4 regions of the Paraburkholderia sp. CNPSo 3076 genome follow, and region 2 is predicted to be linked to each of the others. Evidence: riboswitches for the same ligand, from Rfam matches in the RefSeq annotation. Region 2 holds a riboswitch; each other region holds the start of a gene.
What was found. A riboswitch is a leader RNA that binds a small molecule or an ion and turns the genes downstream of it on or off. The one in region 2 is predicted to bind cobalamin.
Positions count from the first base shown of each region.

Region 1: linked by a shared signal. The riboswitch ahead of cobG (precorrin-3B synthase) and the one ahead of M3A49_RS24810 (porin) in region 2 are both predicted to bind cobalamin.
Region 3: linked by a shared signal. The riboswitch ahead of cobW (cobalamin biosynthesis protein CobW) and the one ahead of M3A49_RS24810 (porin) in region 2 are both predicted to bind cobalamin.
Region 4: linked by a shared signal. The riboswitch ahead of M3A49_RS13100 (CbtB domain-containing protein) and the one ahead of M3A49_RS24810 (porin) in region 2 are both predicted to bind cobalamin.

Region 1 is NZ_JAPMAL010000010.1:95,790-99,995, reverse strand. Features, by position in the region: gene M3A49_RS13585 (precorrin-2 C(20)-methyltransferase) at 1-419, opposite strand, end outside; gene M3A49_RS13580 (precorrin-8X methylmutase) at 420-1,046, opposite strand; gene cobG (precorrin-3B synthase) at 1,039-2,424, opposite strand; cobalamin riboswitch at 2,520-2,713, opposite strand; gene cbiE (precorrin-6y C5,15-methyltransferase (decarboxylating) subunit CbiE) at 2,796-4,022, shown strand; gene M3A49_RS13565 (cobalt-precorrin-6A reductase) at 4,019-4,206, shown strand, end outside.
Region 2 is NZ_JAPMAL010000022.1:8,194-12,399, reverse strand. Features, by position in the region: gene M3A49_RS24815 (TonB-dependent receptor domain-containing protein) at 1-1,097, opposite strand, end outside; cobalamin riboswitch at 1,200-1,382, opposite strand; cobalamin riboswitch at 1,456-1,607, shown strand; gene M3A49_RS24810 (porin) at 1,855-2,949, shown strand; gene M3A49_RS24805 (acid phosphatase) at 3,010-4,206, opposite strand, start outside.
Region 3 is NZ_JAPMAL010000010.1:109,052-113,257, forward strand. Features, by position in the region: gene cobN (cobaltochelatase subunit CobN) at 1-1,205, opposite strand, end outside; gene cobW (cobalamin biosynthesis protein CobW) at 1,233-2,324, opposite strand; cobalamin riboswitch at 2,538-2,808, opposite strand; gene M3A49_RS13625 (cobalamin biosynthesis protein) at 2,794-3,444, shown strand; gene cobO (cob(I)yrinic acid a,c-diamide adenosyltransferase) at 3,441-4,043, shown strand; gene M3A49_RS13635 (cobyrinate a,c-diamide synthase) at 4,048-4,206, shown strand, end outside.
Region 4 is NZ_JAPMAL010000009.1:233,528-237,733, reverse strand. Features, by position in the region: gene M3A49_RS13110 (patatin-like phospholipase family protein) at 1-997, shown strand, start outside; gene M3A49_RS13105 (histidine phosphatase family protein) at 1,074-1,694, opposite strand; cobalamin riboswitch at 1,752-1,897, shown strand; gene M3A49_RS13100 (CbtB domain-containing protein) at 1,937-2,155, shown strand; gene M3A49_RS13095 (CbtA family protein) at 2,169-2,921, shown strand; gene M3A49_RS13090 (ABC transporter permease) at 3,239-3,928, shown strand; gene M3A49_RS13085 (ABC transporter permease) at 3,942-4,206, shown strand, end outside.

The DNA.
Region 1 (4,206 bases), on a different contig from region 2:
AGCATCGAGCACACGCCCGGCACGACTTCGGCCTCGTAGCGCGCGGCGAGCCGATCGTGCAGATACATGTACGAGCCGTAGAAGAACGGATCGCCTTCGCAGATCACGGCCACGTCGCGTCCGGCGTCGAGATGGCGCGAAAGCGTTTGCGCCGCGCCGTCGTAGAAGTCGGCGATGATCGCTTCATACGAGAGCGGCGGTTCGAGCGCTTCGGTCGTGACGGGGTACACGAGCGGCAGGCGTTCCTGCTCCGCTTCGAGATGGCCCTCGACAATGCCGAACGCATTGCCTTTCTTGCCCTTCGCGACGAAATACGCGACTACGGGCGCGGCCTTGAGCAGGCGCAGCGCCTTGAGCGTGAGCAGTTCGGGGTCGCCGGGGCCGACGCCAATGCCGTGCAGACGTCCTTTGCGGATCATTTATTCGGTCTCCGAAGCGAGTGCGTTGACGGCGGCGGCGGCCATCGCGCTGCCGCCGCGGCGGCCGTGCACGACGACGAAGGGCACGCCATGACTTTCGGCTGTGAGCTGCGCCTTGGACTCGGCCGCGCCGACGAAGCCCACGGGAAAGCCGAGGATCAGCGCGGGGCGCGGTGCGCCGGCGGCGATCATGTCGAGCAGATAAAAGAGCGCGGTAGGCGCATTGCCGATCGCAACGACGCTGCCTGCAAGGTGCGGCCGCCACAGTTCGAGCGCGGCTGCCGAGCGCGTGTTGCCGATCTCGCGCGCGAGATCCGGTACGGCGGGATCGTCGAGCGTGCAGATCACGGCGTTGTTCGCGGGCAGGCGCGCGCGCGTCACGCCATTGGCGACCATTTTCGCGTCACAGAGAATCGGCGCGCCGCCCGCGAGCGCGTTGCGGCCCGCCGTGCCCGCGCCTGCGGAAAACGCGAGGTCGGCGGCCACGTCGACCATGCCGCAGGCGTGAATCACGCGCACGGCGAGTTTTTCGAGGTCGACGGGAATGCGCGAGAGGTCGGCTTCGGCGCGGATCGTCGCGAACGACTTGCGATAGATCGCCTGGCCGTCGCGGATGTAATCAGACATCTTGGGTACTCCGGGGCTGCTGCGCGAGTGCCAGCGCAGCGGCTTCGATCGTCAGGTTGCGCGCGACGAGCTGGCCGAAGCCGCTTTGCGTATCGTCGCGCTGGTACAGGTCATAGTGGTCCGGTGCGCTGGCGAGCAACGTGAACGGCGCGCAATGCGCGGCCGCGCAGGAGCGCTCGCAGCCGCTCAGGTGGGCTTCGGCGCCGGGCGGCAGCAGGGCGGCGAGGCGCTGTGCGTCGGCTTTCGTGTCCGCGTGGCTTTTTGCGCATCCCGTCGAGCCCGTGCACGCGATCAGGCGTGCAAGCGGGTTGGCGCGCGAGACGATGAGGCCGAGCGCGTGCAGGCGTTCGAGCGCGGCGGGCATGGCGTGCGCGGGCACGTTGGGCAGCAGCACGCCTTGCCATGGCGTCACGCGCAGCGTCGCATCGCCTGAGTCTTCAGCGAGTGCGGCTAGCGCGCGCAGCGTTTGCGCGTCGATACGGCCGAGCGCGGGCTGCGCGCCCACATAGCCGCTGCCGTCGCTGCGCAGCGCGTGTGCGCCGAGGCGCAAGTCGGCGGGACTCGCCGCGCGGCGCCATGCGTGCAGGGCGGCGTCGTCACGCATCAGCGCGCATTCGCCATGCTGTTGCGCGCGCTGCAGCAGCGCGTCGAGCGAGTGAGCGGACAGCACGTCGCGCATGCGTGTTGCGTCCACTCCGGCGAGATCGAGGAACGCATGCAGCAGCGCGCGCATCGATGCGCAAACGTCTTCGGCGGCGAGCGTGCCGACTGGCCGCGCCGTGGGGCAACCCGCGAAGCCCACCGCGAAGCGCACCGTCGCGCCATGCGGCAGCGCGGCGAGCCAGATGTCGTGCGGATGCTCGAGCATCGCCACACGTTCGCCGCCGTCCAGTTGCAGCGCGAACTTGGGCGAGAGCGCGGCGAAACGCGGCTCGCGCTGCATCATGTCGATGAGCGCGGCGGTGAGTGCCGTCGTGTCGCACAACGCATTCGGGTCGAGGCCCGCGAGCGGGCTCAGCATCACGTTGCGCAGTTCGTCGGCGGTGCACGCGCGCTCGACCGGGCTCGCGGCGTCGACGCCGGCGGGGCCGAGGCCCGCGTCGATCAGCGTGGCGCTCAACGCCGCGTCCTCGCCTGCACGCACGCCGCGAATCTGCACGTTCGCGCGATTGGTCAGTTCGAGCACGCCGCTCGCATGCGTCGACGCGGCGTCGGCGAGGGCGCGTGCCCGCGCGGCGCTCAGCACGCCGCCAGGCAGACGGATGCGGCACAGGCCGCCGTCGCGCGCCGCGACTATGCGCACGAGCCCCGGGCACGCCGAGGGGCGGAGCACGGCCAATGCAGCAGCGGGCGAGACGGGTTTCGTTTCGTGTTTCAAGGGAATACCGGGTAAGCATTGCGCGGCAGCAGCGCGCTGCCCGCGCGCCAGGCGGGAAACGGCAGCGATATCGGTACACCCCGCCCGATATGGGTTCGCGCGAACATTCGGCCGGCAGGTCTCCTGGCTCGCAGGTCGTCGACCGCGTCGGCCTTCCCGGTAATACCAGTGGCTCGGGTGGATGCGGTCTCGCTGCTCACAGTCGCGGGGGCGGCCACAGCTTGCTGTGTTCCCTTACTCCGGTCCCATGCAAAGTTGCCTTAACGGCGCCGGCGGACACGGTATTATGCCCGTTTTCACGCGTGCTTCGCCCCACGATCGGGCTGCGGGCCCGTGGCGGTCTAGAGAAACAGGCAACGGTGGGAGAGCGAATGCAGGGCACGCAGGCATGGCTGACGGTGGTGGGCATCGGCGACGATGGCTACGCGGGGCTCGGGCGCGACGCGCGGCGCGCGCTGTTCGACGCGGCCATCGTGACGGGCGGCGAGCGCCATCTCGCGATGCTGCCCTCGCGCGTGCGTGCGCGGCGCGAAGCGTGGCCGCAGCCGTTCAGCGTGGAGGCGCTGCTTGCGTACCGCGAGTCGAATCTGTCCGTATGCGTGCTTGCGAGCGGCGACCCCATGCTGTTCGGCGTGGGCGCGACGCTCGCGCGCCGCGTGGCGCCCGGTGAAATGCGCGTGCTGCCCGCGCCGTCGTCGCTCTCGCTCGCGGCGGCGCGCAGGGGGTGGGCGTTGCAGGATACGGCGATGGTCTCGCTCGTCGGCCGTCCGCTCGATGCGCTGCGCCGCCATCTCTACGCGCGCTCGCGCGTGCTCGCGTTGAGCGCGGATGGGCGCACGCCCGCGGCGCTTGCCGCGTTGCTCGCCGCAGCGGGCTTCGGCGCCACGCGTCTTGCCGTATTCGAGCATCTGGGCGGCCCGCTCGAGCGCCGCATTGAAGGCCGCGCCGATGCGTGGCACGTCGAAGAAGCCGCGGCACTCAATCTGGTCGCGTTCGAATGCGAAAGCGATAGTGTGCAGACGCCCGCGCGCGGCTGGACGCTCACGCCCGGCCTTCCCGACGACGCCTACCGCCACGATGGTCAGATCACGAAGCGCGACGTGCGCGCACTCACGCTCGCACGTCTCGCGCCGACGCCCGGCGCGCTGCTTTGGGACGTGGGCGCGGGCAGCGGCTCGATCGGCATCGAGTGGATGCGCTCGCACGCCGCTTGCCGCGCGATCGCGATCGAGGCGCACGCCGAGCGTCAACGTTTCATCGAGCACAATCGCGCGGCGTTGGGCGTACCGGGTTTGCAACTCGTCGCGGGCCGCGCGCCCGACGCGCTCGCAGGACTTGCCGCGCCCGACGCGGTCTTCATCGGCGGCGGCGTGACCGTACCCGGCGTGCTGGCCGCGTGCTGGGCGGCGCTAGCGAGCGGCGGGCGGCTCGTCGCGAACGCGGTGACATTGCAGAGCGAAGCGGCACTCGTGGCATGGCGCGCGCAGCACGGCGGCACGCTCACGCGCATCGGCATCGGCGAGGCGCAGCCGCTGGGCGGCTTCGATACCTGGCGTCAGGCCTTGCCTGTCACGCTTTACGAGGCCGTCAAGCCGTGACGGCGCGCATCCTGCTGCTCGGCGGCACCGGCGATGCGCTGGCGATCGCGCGCACGCTCGGCCCGCAGCACGTGTACTCGCTCGCGGGCCTTGGCCGCGTGCCCGCCGATCTCGCCTGCGCGGTGCGTGTGGGTGGCTTTGGCGGGGCAGAAGGACTCGCGCGCTTTCTCGTCGACGAAAACAT
Region 2 (4,206 bases):
TTGGTCTCGCCGTCGAGCGGCATGCCGAAGAGCGTGTGGCCCCTTTCCTGATGCGTCATCGACGTGGTAGTGGAAAAGCGCGTCGAGTCGATCTCGTCGGTCGGGATAGTCGGGTCGTTCGAATAGAGGAACTGACGGTCCGTCCCGTAGCCCACGGACTGGTCGAACTGCGTGGTCGGTGTGATGTCGAGGTGGAACGCGATGCCGGTCGTGAGCTGGGTGTCGCGCTGGCGGTCGTTGCCTCCCGCGTTGTCGTACGAGAGATCGGAGCGGTGGTAGAGCGCGAAGGTCGAGATCGACCACCTGTCGTGCGCGTAGCCGAGGCGCGCGTCCAGGTTCTGCGCGTGGTACGGGTTGCGGCCGTCTTCGTGGCCGTAAGCCCAAGGCTGCGTCGCGTCGATGCCCGCCGTATTGTAGTCGTGCAGGCCCAGCGAGTAGGTGAGGCCGCTCAACGCGGAAAGCGGCCCTGTCGAGCCGATCGTGCCCGAGGTGCGCACCTGCGTGTCGAAGGTCTTGTTCGAGCCGCCGCCGAACGAGACGGTGGTCTGGTTCGGCTGGTTCGACGCATGGCGCGTGAAGAGCTGCACGACGCCGCCCACGGCATCCGCGCCGAACGAGGCGGCCGCGGGCCCCGAGATCACCTCGACGCGGTCGAACGAGGCGGTCGCCAGATCGGCCCATTCGGCCGTGCCCGTGGTGACGGAGCCCACGCGTATACCGTCGATGAACACGGCCACCTGGTCAGCCGACGAGCCGCGGATGCTCACCCCCGTGTACGACCCCGGGCCGCCGGTCTGCGAGACGGTGACACCCGGCAGCGTGGCGAGCGCCTGCGCGATGCCGGGGTCGACGGGGGAGACGCGGTCGAGGTCTTCGCGAGTGAGCACCTGGGTGGTCGCGTAGCGCTGGTCGAACGATTGCGGCAGATGCTGCGTGTCGCCCACGACGAGGATATTGGGCAGCGTGGTGTCGCCGCCGGCTTGCTGCTGCGTCTGGGTGGACGATGCGTCGGCGGCGTCGGCAGCGGCGTCGGCATGCGCGGATTGCCACGCACAGGCGAGCGCAGCGGAGGTCAATACGAATTGGCGAAACTTCATGATGCGGTGGCTGGAAACAGCTCCTGAAATACGGGCTGTCCGTGCAACGGGCGATCGCCGCGTGGGCGGTGCTTGCGCATCGGGGATCCCCGCCCGCTGCGGCTGCTGGACTCGGCTGATGGCAGGTCTCCTGGCTCGCGGGTCGACATCCGTTGCCGGCCTTCCCGGTTTCCCAGTGGCACGCTCTGGCATGGACTCGCCGCTTACAGTTGCGGGGGCAGCCGCAGTCTTGCACTGCGTTCCCTTTTGATCCCGTCGCCGGGAACCATCAGCGCGCAAGGGTAATGGCCGCGCATTAGCCTCGTCAACCTTTGACGAATGTCGTGTGGCGAAAACACCCGGTTTGGCCACTCCCGAAACTTACGCTATCCTTGCAGCTGTTTTTCGCGCGTAGGCGCTGCACGAGCGAAATGCAGCAGGGAAGCCGGTGGGAATCCGGCGCGGTCGCGCCACTGTGACTGGCTGTCAATCGAGCCAGAAGTCAGACCTCGCTGCGTTTATTTCACGACTCGTTCCAGGGCGCGTAAACCAAGGAGCCGTCAATGCACACCCTCCTACCTTAGAAAGGCGGCCCAATCCGGTCGCCACCACTGGCCCCGATGCGGCGATAGACCGCTCACGGACCGCCATGCGTTCGCTGTTCAAAAGCACGCTGGATATTGACGGATTAACGACGACGTCGGAGCACCTCGCCGCATCGAGCGAGGGCTGACGGCGCTCGTCCATGCATTCTTTACAAGCACAAACAAGAAGACTCATGAACACGCACATTCTGGCCGTCCTTGGTGGCGCGGCTTTGGCATTCACAGGCGCTGGCGCCTCGGCGCAGCAGGTCACGTTGTACGGTGAGATCGACGCTAGCGTCGACTATTTCAGCGACGTTGGCGGCCACACCCAGTATCGCGCAGGCTCGGGCCTTATCGACGGCAGTTTTTGGGGCCTGCAGGGCAGCGAGGATCTCGGCGGCGGCAACGCCGCGATCTTTCGCCTCGAGCGCGGCTTCTCGGTCACGTCTGGCGAAGCCTTCAACGACCATCCGTTCTACGTCGGTTTGCAATCCGAACGATTTGGCACGATCACGCTGGGCCGCCAGTACGACACGATGCACGACTACTTCGCCCCGTTCACTCTGACGGGCGGTGCGGGCGGGACGGCATTCGCGCATCCGTTCGACAACGACAACGCCAACAATTCGTGGCTCGCCTCGAACGCCGTGAAGTTCGCGAGCGCCACGTACGGTGGTTTCAGCGCCGGCGCGATGTACGCGTTTTCAAACGCGGCGGGCCGCTTCGCGCAGAACCGCGCCTACGGCTTCGGCGCGCATTACGAGGGCGGCCCGTTCAGCGCCGGCGTGGCATGGATGCACATCGACGGACGCGGCGCCTCTTCGGTCGGTGCGTACGATACGTCGGTGCTGCCGGGCGCGGGCCTCGTGCCGACCGAGGTCGCGGTGCAGCGCGAAGACACCATCGGCGCGGGCATGAGCTACGTGCTCGGCGACGTGACGCTCGGCGCGGCCTGGTCACGTTCCATTCATACCGGCGTGAGCGAGGCCGACGGCGGCGCGCCGCTGCCTTCGATCGCCTTCAGCAACTACGAAGTGAACGCGCTTTGGCAGGTCACGCCCGCGTTCTCGCTGGCGGGCATGTATGCCTATACGGGCGCGACCTCCGCGCATTGGCATCAAGGCGCGCTGCAGGCCGACTATCAGCTGTCGAAGCGCACGGACGTGTATACCGAGGCGATCTATCAGCGCGCGTCGTCCGGTGCGTTCGCGATGATCAACACCTGCGACCCGTCGGGCGGCCGCAACCAGGTGCTCGTGGCGGCGGGCATCCGGCATCGCTTCTGACGCACACACAAAGCGGCCCCGAACCCTTGCGATTCGGGGCCGTTTTACCGCGTGGCTAGATCACGAAGCCGAAAGCTTCACTGCAACGCCGGTCGAAGAATAAACGGGGGTGGCCTTGAAGCCATCCACCGTGACCGTCGCGAATTTCACCGATGCGCCGCTGCCGTCGATCACGTCGATCGAGTCGCCCGCTCTCGGCGTATAGCCGTTCACGAACTTCACATGCAGCGTGCCGCCCGCCACCGTGAGCTGGCCGCCCACGCGCAGGCGTCCGCCGCCGTTGCCGTCGATGTCGAGTTCGAGCGTCGTGCCATCGAGTTGCGTGTATTTGCCCGTCACCGTCAACGGCGCGCTCGTCGCCACGGTCACGCCGCCGCCGGACCCGACGTACACGTCGCCGTTGCCGAAGGCCGTGGTCGACGCTGCGCAGAGCACGCCGCCGCTCACCTGCGAGCCGCCCGTGTAACTGTTGTTGCCCGCGAGCGTGAGCGTGCCGCTGCCCTGCAGCGTGAGCTTGCCCGAGCCGGCGATGTCGTTGCGCCAGCTGTCGGCGGCATTGAACCCGCCCTGGGTTGCGTCCATCGCCACGATCACGTTGCCGTTGAACGTGCCATAACCATCTGCGGCACTAAACATGTTCAGACGGCCCCAGCCTTCGGCGTCGTCCATGACCGGATAGCCCGAGGCGACTTCGGTCGTCTTCAGCACGACGCGGCGCTGGCCGGCGCTCAGGTATGGGAAGCGCGTTTCGAGTAGCACCTCGGCACCCTTGGGCACGACGGGCGGCGCCTCGGTCGATTCAATCTGGCTGAAACCGAACGTCATGCGGCGCGCGAATTCCGACTTGTTGGTCGCATAGACGGCGAAGCGGTCGGTCGCGGTCGTGGCCGAATGCGCGAAGGCGGGGAAGGTCGTGGCGCTCGTGCCGGTGGCCTGTTCGAGCGCGCTGTGCGCCTGCGCGTAGGCCGCGCTCTTGAGCGTGGCGTTGGCGGGGTCGTAGAGATTCGCGGCGGTGACGGCCAGCGCGAACATGCGGCCGCCAATTACATCGAGCGGCGAATGCATGCCCGCGAGAATACGGTTTTCGCCGAGTTCGAGGCCGCGGCTCGCCATTTCCTGGTAACGCTCGGGCACGAGATACGCCATCGTCATCGCGTCGCGCATGGCTTCGGCTTCGTGGCCGCTGATGAAGCCGCCATCCGTCGAAGGCGTCGTGCTGATGGCCGGCACGAGCGTGGGATCGACCACGACGCTCGT
Region 3 (4,206 bases), on a different contig from region 2:
TCGAGCCCCACGCCGTTGCCGATGCGCCCTTCACTCATCGGATAGTTCGCGAGCACGAGCGCGAGCTTCTTCTCTGCGTTCGGCAAGCTGCGCAAACGACACCACCGGCGCGCCAGTTCGGCGACGAACGCCACGCGTTCGACATCGGGCTGATAGCGCACGACATCGACCTGCGTCTCCTTGCAGTGGTACGCGAGGCCCTTGAAGCTGATCGCGCGCGTAATCACGCGGCCATCCACTTCGGGCAGCGCGATATGCATGGCGATGTCGCGCGAATTCAGGCCGTGATTGTCCTTCACCCAGTCTTCGCGATTGCCGCCGCTCAGGATCACCTGGAGCACAGGCGCATCGCCGGCCAGCGCGATCGGTTCGGGGTCGTCGAGCGACGAAGCTGCGAATGCGGTGGTATTCAGCACGAGTGAGACGTCGTGCTCGGCCGCCAGTTGATCGAGTACGTCGCGGCTCAAGGTGTCCTTGAGCGACGTGATCGCAAGCGGCAGCGGGTTCATGCCGCGCGCGAGCAGCGCGGCGATGAGGGCATCGAACGCGGCGGTGTTCGCCGCCTGCAGATGCGCCTTGTAAAACAGCAGCGCGACGACCGGCGCGCCGGGTTGCCAGCGCGCGCGCCATTCGTCGATGGTCGCGACGTCGCGCTGCGGGCAATAGAGCGCGGCGGCGGGGAGCGCGACGGGCGGCGCAGGCTCGCTGCCCCAGTCGAATGCCCGCCACGCGAGCCCACGCAGGAACGATTCGGCGTTGGCCGCGCCGCCTTCGCGCAGATAACGCCACAGCAAGCGGCAAAACTCGGGCTCGGCGCGGCTCTTCGCGATGAGATTGGGGTCTTCCTGCAAGTCGCCGGAAAACATCGCGAGCAGTTGCCCGCGGCGCTCGGCGAGCGAGACGACCTGCTCGATGCCATAAGGCCAGTATGTTTCGCCGCCCAGATGATCGACCACCACCACGCGCGCGTGCTGCAGGACGTCTTCGACGTAGAAGTCCACCGACGCGGGCTGGCGCAGATACGTGACGTTCGCGAGCCGCACGCTGGGAAAACCTGCGGGCAAGCGCGGCACGACGCTCGCCAGCAGCGCGAGCGTCGTGTCCGCCGAACTGAGCACGACGATCTCGGCGGGCTGCTGGTCGATACGGATAACGCCCTGCGTGTCGTCGACGAAACCGCCGGGCGTGGTGCGCAGCAAATGCATGGGACGGCCTCGTCTAGCTCGGCACGTTCACTTCGCGGCCGCGGTCTGCACGTTCGCCAATGCGGCGTCGAAGGCCGCTTGCAGCGTCGCGCCATCGAGGTCCTCGCCGATCAGCACGAAGCGGCTCGCCAGCGGCTGCGCCGCGCTTTCCCGCGTGTTCCAGCGGCGGTCGAAATAGCTGTCGAAGCGGCGGCCCACGCCTTGAATCACGAGGCGCATCGGCGCGCCCGGCAACGCGGCAAAGCCCTTCACGCGATAGATCGTGTGCGCATCGACGAGTTGTTGCAGCGCCTCGATCACGGTCTCGCGCGAAGCGGCATTGCCTGACACCACAACCGAGTCGAACTCGTCATGGTGATGATCGGGATCGTCGGCGGAACCGTGATGGTCGTGCCGCAGATGAATGCTCTCCTCGGAGGCCGCCTCGACCCCTAGCAGCGTATGCAGATCGAGCTTGCCGTGCTGCGCGCGCACGATCTTCACCTGCGGCGGCAGCTCTTCGCGCAGCTCGGCGATGAGCGCGTCCTGGCCCGCCTCGTCGAGCAGATCGGTCTTGTTGAGAATGACGAGGTCGGCGGCCGAAAGCTGGTCTTCGAACAGCTCATGCAGCGGCGATTCGTGATCGAGATTCGGGTCGGCGCGGCGCTGCGCGTTGACGGCCTGCGGATTTTCGGCAAACTGGCCGCTCGCGGCGGCGGGGCCGTCCACCACGGTCACGACCGCATCGACGGTGAACGCGTTGCGGATCGACGGCCAGTTGAACGCCTGCACGAGCGGCTTGGGCAGCGCGAGACCCGAGGTTTCGATCAGCACGTGATCGACATCGCCGCGGCGTTCGAGCAGTTTCTCCATCACGGGGAAGAACTCTTCCTGCACGGTGCAGCAGAGGCAGCCGTTCGCGAGTTCGTAGAGCTGGCCTTCGGTTTCGTTGCCGTTTTCGTCGCAGCCAATGCCGCAGCCACGCAGAATTTCGCCGTCGATACCGAGTTCGCCGAATTCGTTGACGATGACCGCGACGCGCAGGCCGCCCGCGTGCTGAAGAATGTGACGCAGCAGCGTGGTTTTACCGCTGCCGAGAAAGCCCGTCACGATCGTGACCGGAATCTTGCGCATTTGCATGAAGTGCTCCTTCGGCGCCAGGCCGGATCGAGGGGCATGGTGCGTCGCGCCTGCCGTTCGTGCGGGTGTCGTGTTGCGCTCACGCGCGTATCCGTGGAGACGCTGTCACGCGTAACGATTCAACAACCTGCAGGGGACGAACGACCAGAAACGCACCCGGGCCACGCCCGGCTGACGCATGAAAATCACGGATCCGGCACCGCATCCCCGCAGCGCGAATCCCACGTATCTGGCCGGTATCCGGACTGACGAGACACCGCTTCGCCTTCCCGCGCGAGCGGCCTTGCGGCCGGCTTGCACAGTGGCGTGGACTGCGTAAAGCATGGAAGCGGTTTGCGGCATTCGTGCGAACGCCGCGCTCGTTGTACCGTTGCGGGTGCAGTTCAGGTTGGCCATGCCCGAGGCGGGATGGCTCCCTGATTCCCGTTTAACTGCGCGCGCATTATGAGTCGCGCACGCGAGCACCAGAGTGCGTGCGAGTGTAGGCGCGGGGGGCCTGCGCGTCAAGGAAGGCGTGGGAAGCCGCAAACGCGTGTGCTATCGTAGCGCGCATCCGGCGCCGGCCGGAACGCGACTCTTTTGCTCGTTTTGCCTCTGCGATCAGCCTTCGATCGACGCTCTCGCCGTGAATCCTGCCGAAAATCGCGCCTCGCGCGCAGCCTCATTCGAAGCCACGCTGGAACCCACGCAGCGCGTGCCGCCGCTCGCGCTCGGCATCGGCTGCCGGCGCGGCGTGACGCTCGCGCAGATCGATGCCGCGGTGCGCGCCGCGCTCGGCGCGTGGCCGCTCGACAGCGTAACGGCTGTGGCAACGCTCGACGCCAAAGCCGGCGAACCCGCCTTGCAAGCGTTTTGCGCCGCACATGCGCTGCCGCTGCAAACGTACACGCGCGAGCAACTCGCCGCGACGCCCACACTGGCGGCGCCCTCCGCAGCCGCGCAAGCGCAGTTCGGCGTGGACGGCGTGTGCGAACCCTGCGCGCGTCTTGCAGCGGGCGGCGCTCCGCTCGTGCGCGGCAAGCTGGCGCTCGACGGTGTGACGGTCGCAATCGCAGGCTTTCTGCCAAACCACGCAAACGCGGACGCGAAGGCGCCGCAACCAACCCACTCCCGACGATGAAAACCGATCCCGAATCGCACCAACGCATGACGCAACGCCGCCGCGAAGGCCACGAGAAGAAGCAGGCCGCCGCGACGCGCGAAAAGGGCCTGCTGATCGTCAACACCGGCAACGGCAAGGGCAAGAGCACGGCCGCGTTCGGCATGGCGGTGCGCATGCTCGGCCACGGCATGAAGCTTGGCGTCGTGCAGTTCATCAAGGGCGCGCTGCACACGGCCGAACGTGATTTTCTCGGCAGCGTTGCGCACTGCGATTTCGTGACGATGGGCGACGGCTACACCTGGAACACGCAGAATCGCGACGGCGACATCGCCACCGCGCGCAAGGGCTGGGACGAAGCGAAGCGCATGATCGAGAGCGGCGAGTACGCCATGGTGATCCTCGACGAACTCAACACGGTGCTCAAATACGAGTACCTGCCGCTCGACGAAGTGCTCGGTGTGATCGCGTCGCGCGCGCCGCACGTGCACGTCGTCGTGACGGGCCGCCATGCGCCCGACGCCCTGATCGAAGCGGCCGACCTCGTCACGGAAATGCGCCTCGTGAAGCATCCGTATCGCGAGCAAGGCGTGAAAGCGCAAAAGGGCGTGGAGTTTTAAGCGCATGAGCGCAACCTTTGCCTGCCCCGCGCTCTTCATCAGCGCGCCCGCTTCGGGCCAGGGCAAGACCACGCTCACCGCTGGCCTCGCGCGCCTGCACCGGCGCGCGGGCCGACGCGTGCGCGTCTTCAAGACCGGGCCGGATTTTCTCGACCCGATGATC
Region 4 (4,206 bases), on a different contig from region 2:
CGGCGGCGGCGCCGCGCGCGGCTGGGCGCATATCGGTGCGATTCGTGCGCTCGAGGAAGCGGGCATCAAGCCCGACGTGGTGTGCGGGACGTCGATTGGCGCGCTGGTCGGCGCCGTGTACGCGAACGGCGATCTCGACTGGCTCGAGGACTGGGTGGGCAAGCTCACCTGGCAGACCGTGGTGCGCCTGCTCGACTTGCGTTTTTCGGGCGGCCTGCTCGGCGGGCGCAAGGTGATCGACCTGTTTGCGCACCAGTTCAACGGCCGCTCGATCGATGACCTGCGGCTGCCGTTCACGGCGGTCGCCACCGAACTCGACACGGGGCGCGAGGTCTGGCTGCGCGAAGGCGGCGTGGTGGACGCCGTGCGCGCTTCGATCGCGATTCCCGGCATCTTTACGCCGATCTGGCATGACGGCGTGTGGCTCGTGGACGGCGGACTGAGCAACCCGGTGCCGGTGTCCGCCGCGCGCGCGATGCGCGCGGACACCGTGATCGCCATCGATCTCAATCACGACATTCTCAACGGCCGCGACCTGGGCGGCGCGATCGACACGATGCCGCGCGAGCTGCCCGTGGAGGCGAGCGACGCGGCGACGGCGGCATCGGCTGCCAAGGCGGACAGCGGCGCCGCCACTGGCGCTGAAAACAGCGACGCGGCGCCTGAACCGCTCCTGCGCCGCAACGGCAAGCGCTTCCCGCGCTGGCTGCAGCCTGCAGGCCCCGGCGCGGCTGGCGGGCCGGACGTGCGCGTGGCGCCGCCGCCTAGCACGCGTGTGCCTTCGGTATTGAGCTCGGTGGCCCAGAGCATCGACATCATGCAGGTGCGCATTACGCGCAGCCGCCTTGCAGGCGAGCCCGCCGACGTGCTGATCCAGCCGCGCCTGGGCGGTATGGGGATCTTCGACTTTCATCGCGCCTCGCCCGCCATCGAGGAAGGGCGCGCGGCCGTGCAGTACATGATGCCGGCCATCAAGGCGCAGCTAGGGCTGGACTAGGGCGCTTCTCGTGCGCTGCTGGCTACAGGTCCAGCATGCCGGCGACGGCGAATTTCGGTGCCTCCCGCTCCTCACCTCAATCCACCGCGGCGAGCCACACCCAGCCGTGCTGCATGCGGCGTAGCGCCGTCACGGAAAGCGGCGCGATTTCGATCGAGCGAAAACTTGATGACAGCGCGCCCAGCGCGTGAAGAATCGCCGCCCGGATCACGCTTGCGTGCGTGAAGGCGATCAGGTTGTGGCCCAAGTCGGGCGCCGCGTCGAGCCAGGCGCCGACGCGCGTGCGGACATCGTCGAACGATTCGCCGCCGCCTGGCGGCCGAAAGCCTGGATCACGCGTCCAGGCCGCAAGGGCTTCGGGCACTTCGCGCGCGAGATCCGTGAGGCGCTGGCCTTGCCACGCGCCGAAGGCGGTTTCGGCGAGCGCGTCAGCTGGCGTTGCCCCCGCGAAGCCTGCCGCGTGAGCGCTCGCGCGGGCGATCGCGACGGGACTCGTGAACGCGCGCGGCACCTCGGCGTTGCGATTGCCACCGGCCAGCCGCGCGTGCCAGCGTTCGCGCCAGGCGGCAAGCGCCTCAAGTGCGCGCGCATCGAGCGCTTCTTCGGCGTCATCGCCCGCTACAGGCGCTTGCGGGAATGTTCCCGAGCGCAGCGCGGCATTCGCCGCATGGCTCACCAGCCAGACTGTCGTCGGCATGCTTTTCCTTATGCTTCACTACTCTGTGGCTGACCTATCCAGGTGACATCCGGGCCGCGGCCAGCCGTCGCAGCGCGTAGAATACAGGCTCCACGACACGCGGAAGCCGGTGCAAGTCCGGCGCGGTCGCGCCACTGTAACTGGTTGCCGTCGATTGAATCGAAGCAACGGAAGTCAGACCTGCGCGTCGTGAACCACTCTTTCAACGACTAGCGGGGCGCGTAACCCCAGGAGAAGTCAGCATGTCCGAAACCTCATTCCCCTTGCAGCACGCACCGGCCGCGCCGGCGCCCATTCCGCTGCGAGAGATCCTGCCCTGGGCGATCTTCGGCGGCCTCATGCTGCTGCTGGCCTTGTACTTCGTGGGCGCCGAGCAGGGCGCCACGTCGATCTTCCCGGGCATGTACGTCCACGAATTCGTTCACGACGGCCGCCATCTGCTCGGCTTTCCCTGCCACTGACCGGGAGCCGGATATGGTTGGCAAGTTGCTGGTACGCGGCATGCTCGCAGGCATCGCCGCGGGGCTCCTCACGTTCGGCTTCGCGAAAATCGCAGGCGAGCCTCAGGTCGATCAGGCGATTTCCTTCGAAGAGAAAGCCGACGCCGCGAAGGGTGAGGCACCCGAGCCCGAGATCGTGAGCCGCAAGACCCAGGCGAGCATCGGTCTCTTCACGGGCGTGATGGTCTATGGCGCGTCGATCGGCGGCCTCTTTGCGCTCGTCTTCGCATATGCGAACGGTCGCGTGGGGCGTCTTTCGCCGCGTGCGCTCTCGGCCTGGCTCGCGCTCGCGGCGTTCGTCGCGATCTACCTGGTGCCGAACATCAAGTATCCGGCGAATCCGCCCTCGGTCGGCGACCCGGAGACAATCGGCTATCGAACCGGGCTCTTCTTCCTGATGATCGCGATCTCGATCGCCGTGTCGGTGTTCTCGCTCAAGGTGCGCGCCGCATTCGTGCCGCGCCTTGGCGTCTGGAACGCTTCGATCGTGGCGCTCGTGCTGTTCGTCGTCGTGATCGGCGCGATCCAGCTCGCGCTGCCGGCGATCAACGAGGTGCCCGCCGCCTTCCCGGCCGTGCTGCTGTGGAAGTTCCGGACGGTGTCGATCGGCATGCAGGTCATTCTCTGGATCACGATCGGCCTGCTGTTTGGCGCGCTCGCCGAAAAGCTGCCTGGCGCGAACGCCCGTGCGGGCGGCGCACGCGGCACGCAAACGCGCGCCGCTTAAGCTCCGCCGGGGTCGCAGCGCGCACGCCGCGCACCTATCGAAAAAGCGACCCCAAACTTGCGTAAATGCCCCGCGCGCCTCGCGTGCCGGGGCACTTTTTTCGCCTTTCAAAAGCATCGCGCCCGCGGCTGCGTGGGCCCAATCCGCACGCATCCGTGCGCCGCGCCGCAATGCTGCACTGCAATATACGCGCCGCGCGAGTTTGAGCAATCCATTTTGCACTGAGACGATCCGCGCCAGTTCATCGGTTTCGACGGCGCTCAGGTGCCGCGCGAGGCCGCCCGAAACGACAAAACGAATTTGTTCCGGAGACGCGCGTGATCCTTTACGGCTTTGGCCCGGTGCTGCTCGCCGGCACGATCCAGACCATCGAGCTTTCGCTGCTCTCGCTCGGCGTGGCTGTGCTGCTCGGCCTGGCCGGCGCGGCGGCCAAGCTCTCGTTCAACCGGCCGCTCGCGGCCGTGGCGACCGCCTACACGACACTGATCCGCTCGGTGCCCGACCTCGTGCTGATGCTGCTGCTCTTCTACAGCATCCAGATCGGCGTGAACGAGGCCACCGACGCGCTCGGCATGGCGCAGATCGACATCGATCCGTTCGTGGCCGGCGTCGTCACGCTCGGCTTCATTTACGGCGCGTACTTCACCGAAACCTTTCGCGGCGCGTTTCTCGCGGTGCCGCGCGGCCAGCTCGAAGCGGGCCATGCCTACGGCATGAGCGGCGCGCGCGTGTTCGCCCGCATCCTCTTTCCGCAGATGATGCGTTTTGCGCTGCCCGGCATCGGCAACAACTGGCAGGTGCTCGTCAAGGCGACGGCGCTCGTCTCGATCATCGGTCTCGCCGATGTCGTGAAGGCCGCCCAGGACGCGGGCCGCAGCACCTTCAACCTGTTTTTCTTCCTCGTGATTGCGGCGCTCATCTATCTCGCGATCACCACGCTCTCGAACTTCGCGCTCGTCTGGCTCGAACGCCGCTATTCGGTGGGCGTGCGTCACGCGCAACTCTGAGGAAAAGGCCGTCATGAACGAAATCATTCAGCAATTCGGCCGCGCGTTCCTCTACTGGGACGGCGAGCATGTCTCCGGCCTCGCGATGACGCTGTGGCTGCTTGTGATCTCTGTCGCCTTCGGCTTCGTGTGCGCGGTGCCGCTCGCCGTGGCGCGCGTGTCGAGCCGCCGCTGGCTCTCGCTGCCGGTGCGCTTCTACACCTACGTGTTTCGCGGCACGCCGCTCTACGTGCAGTTGCTGCTCATCTACACGGGCGTGTACAGTCTCGCGTTCATCC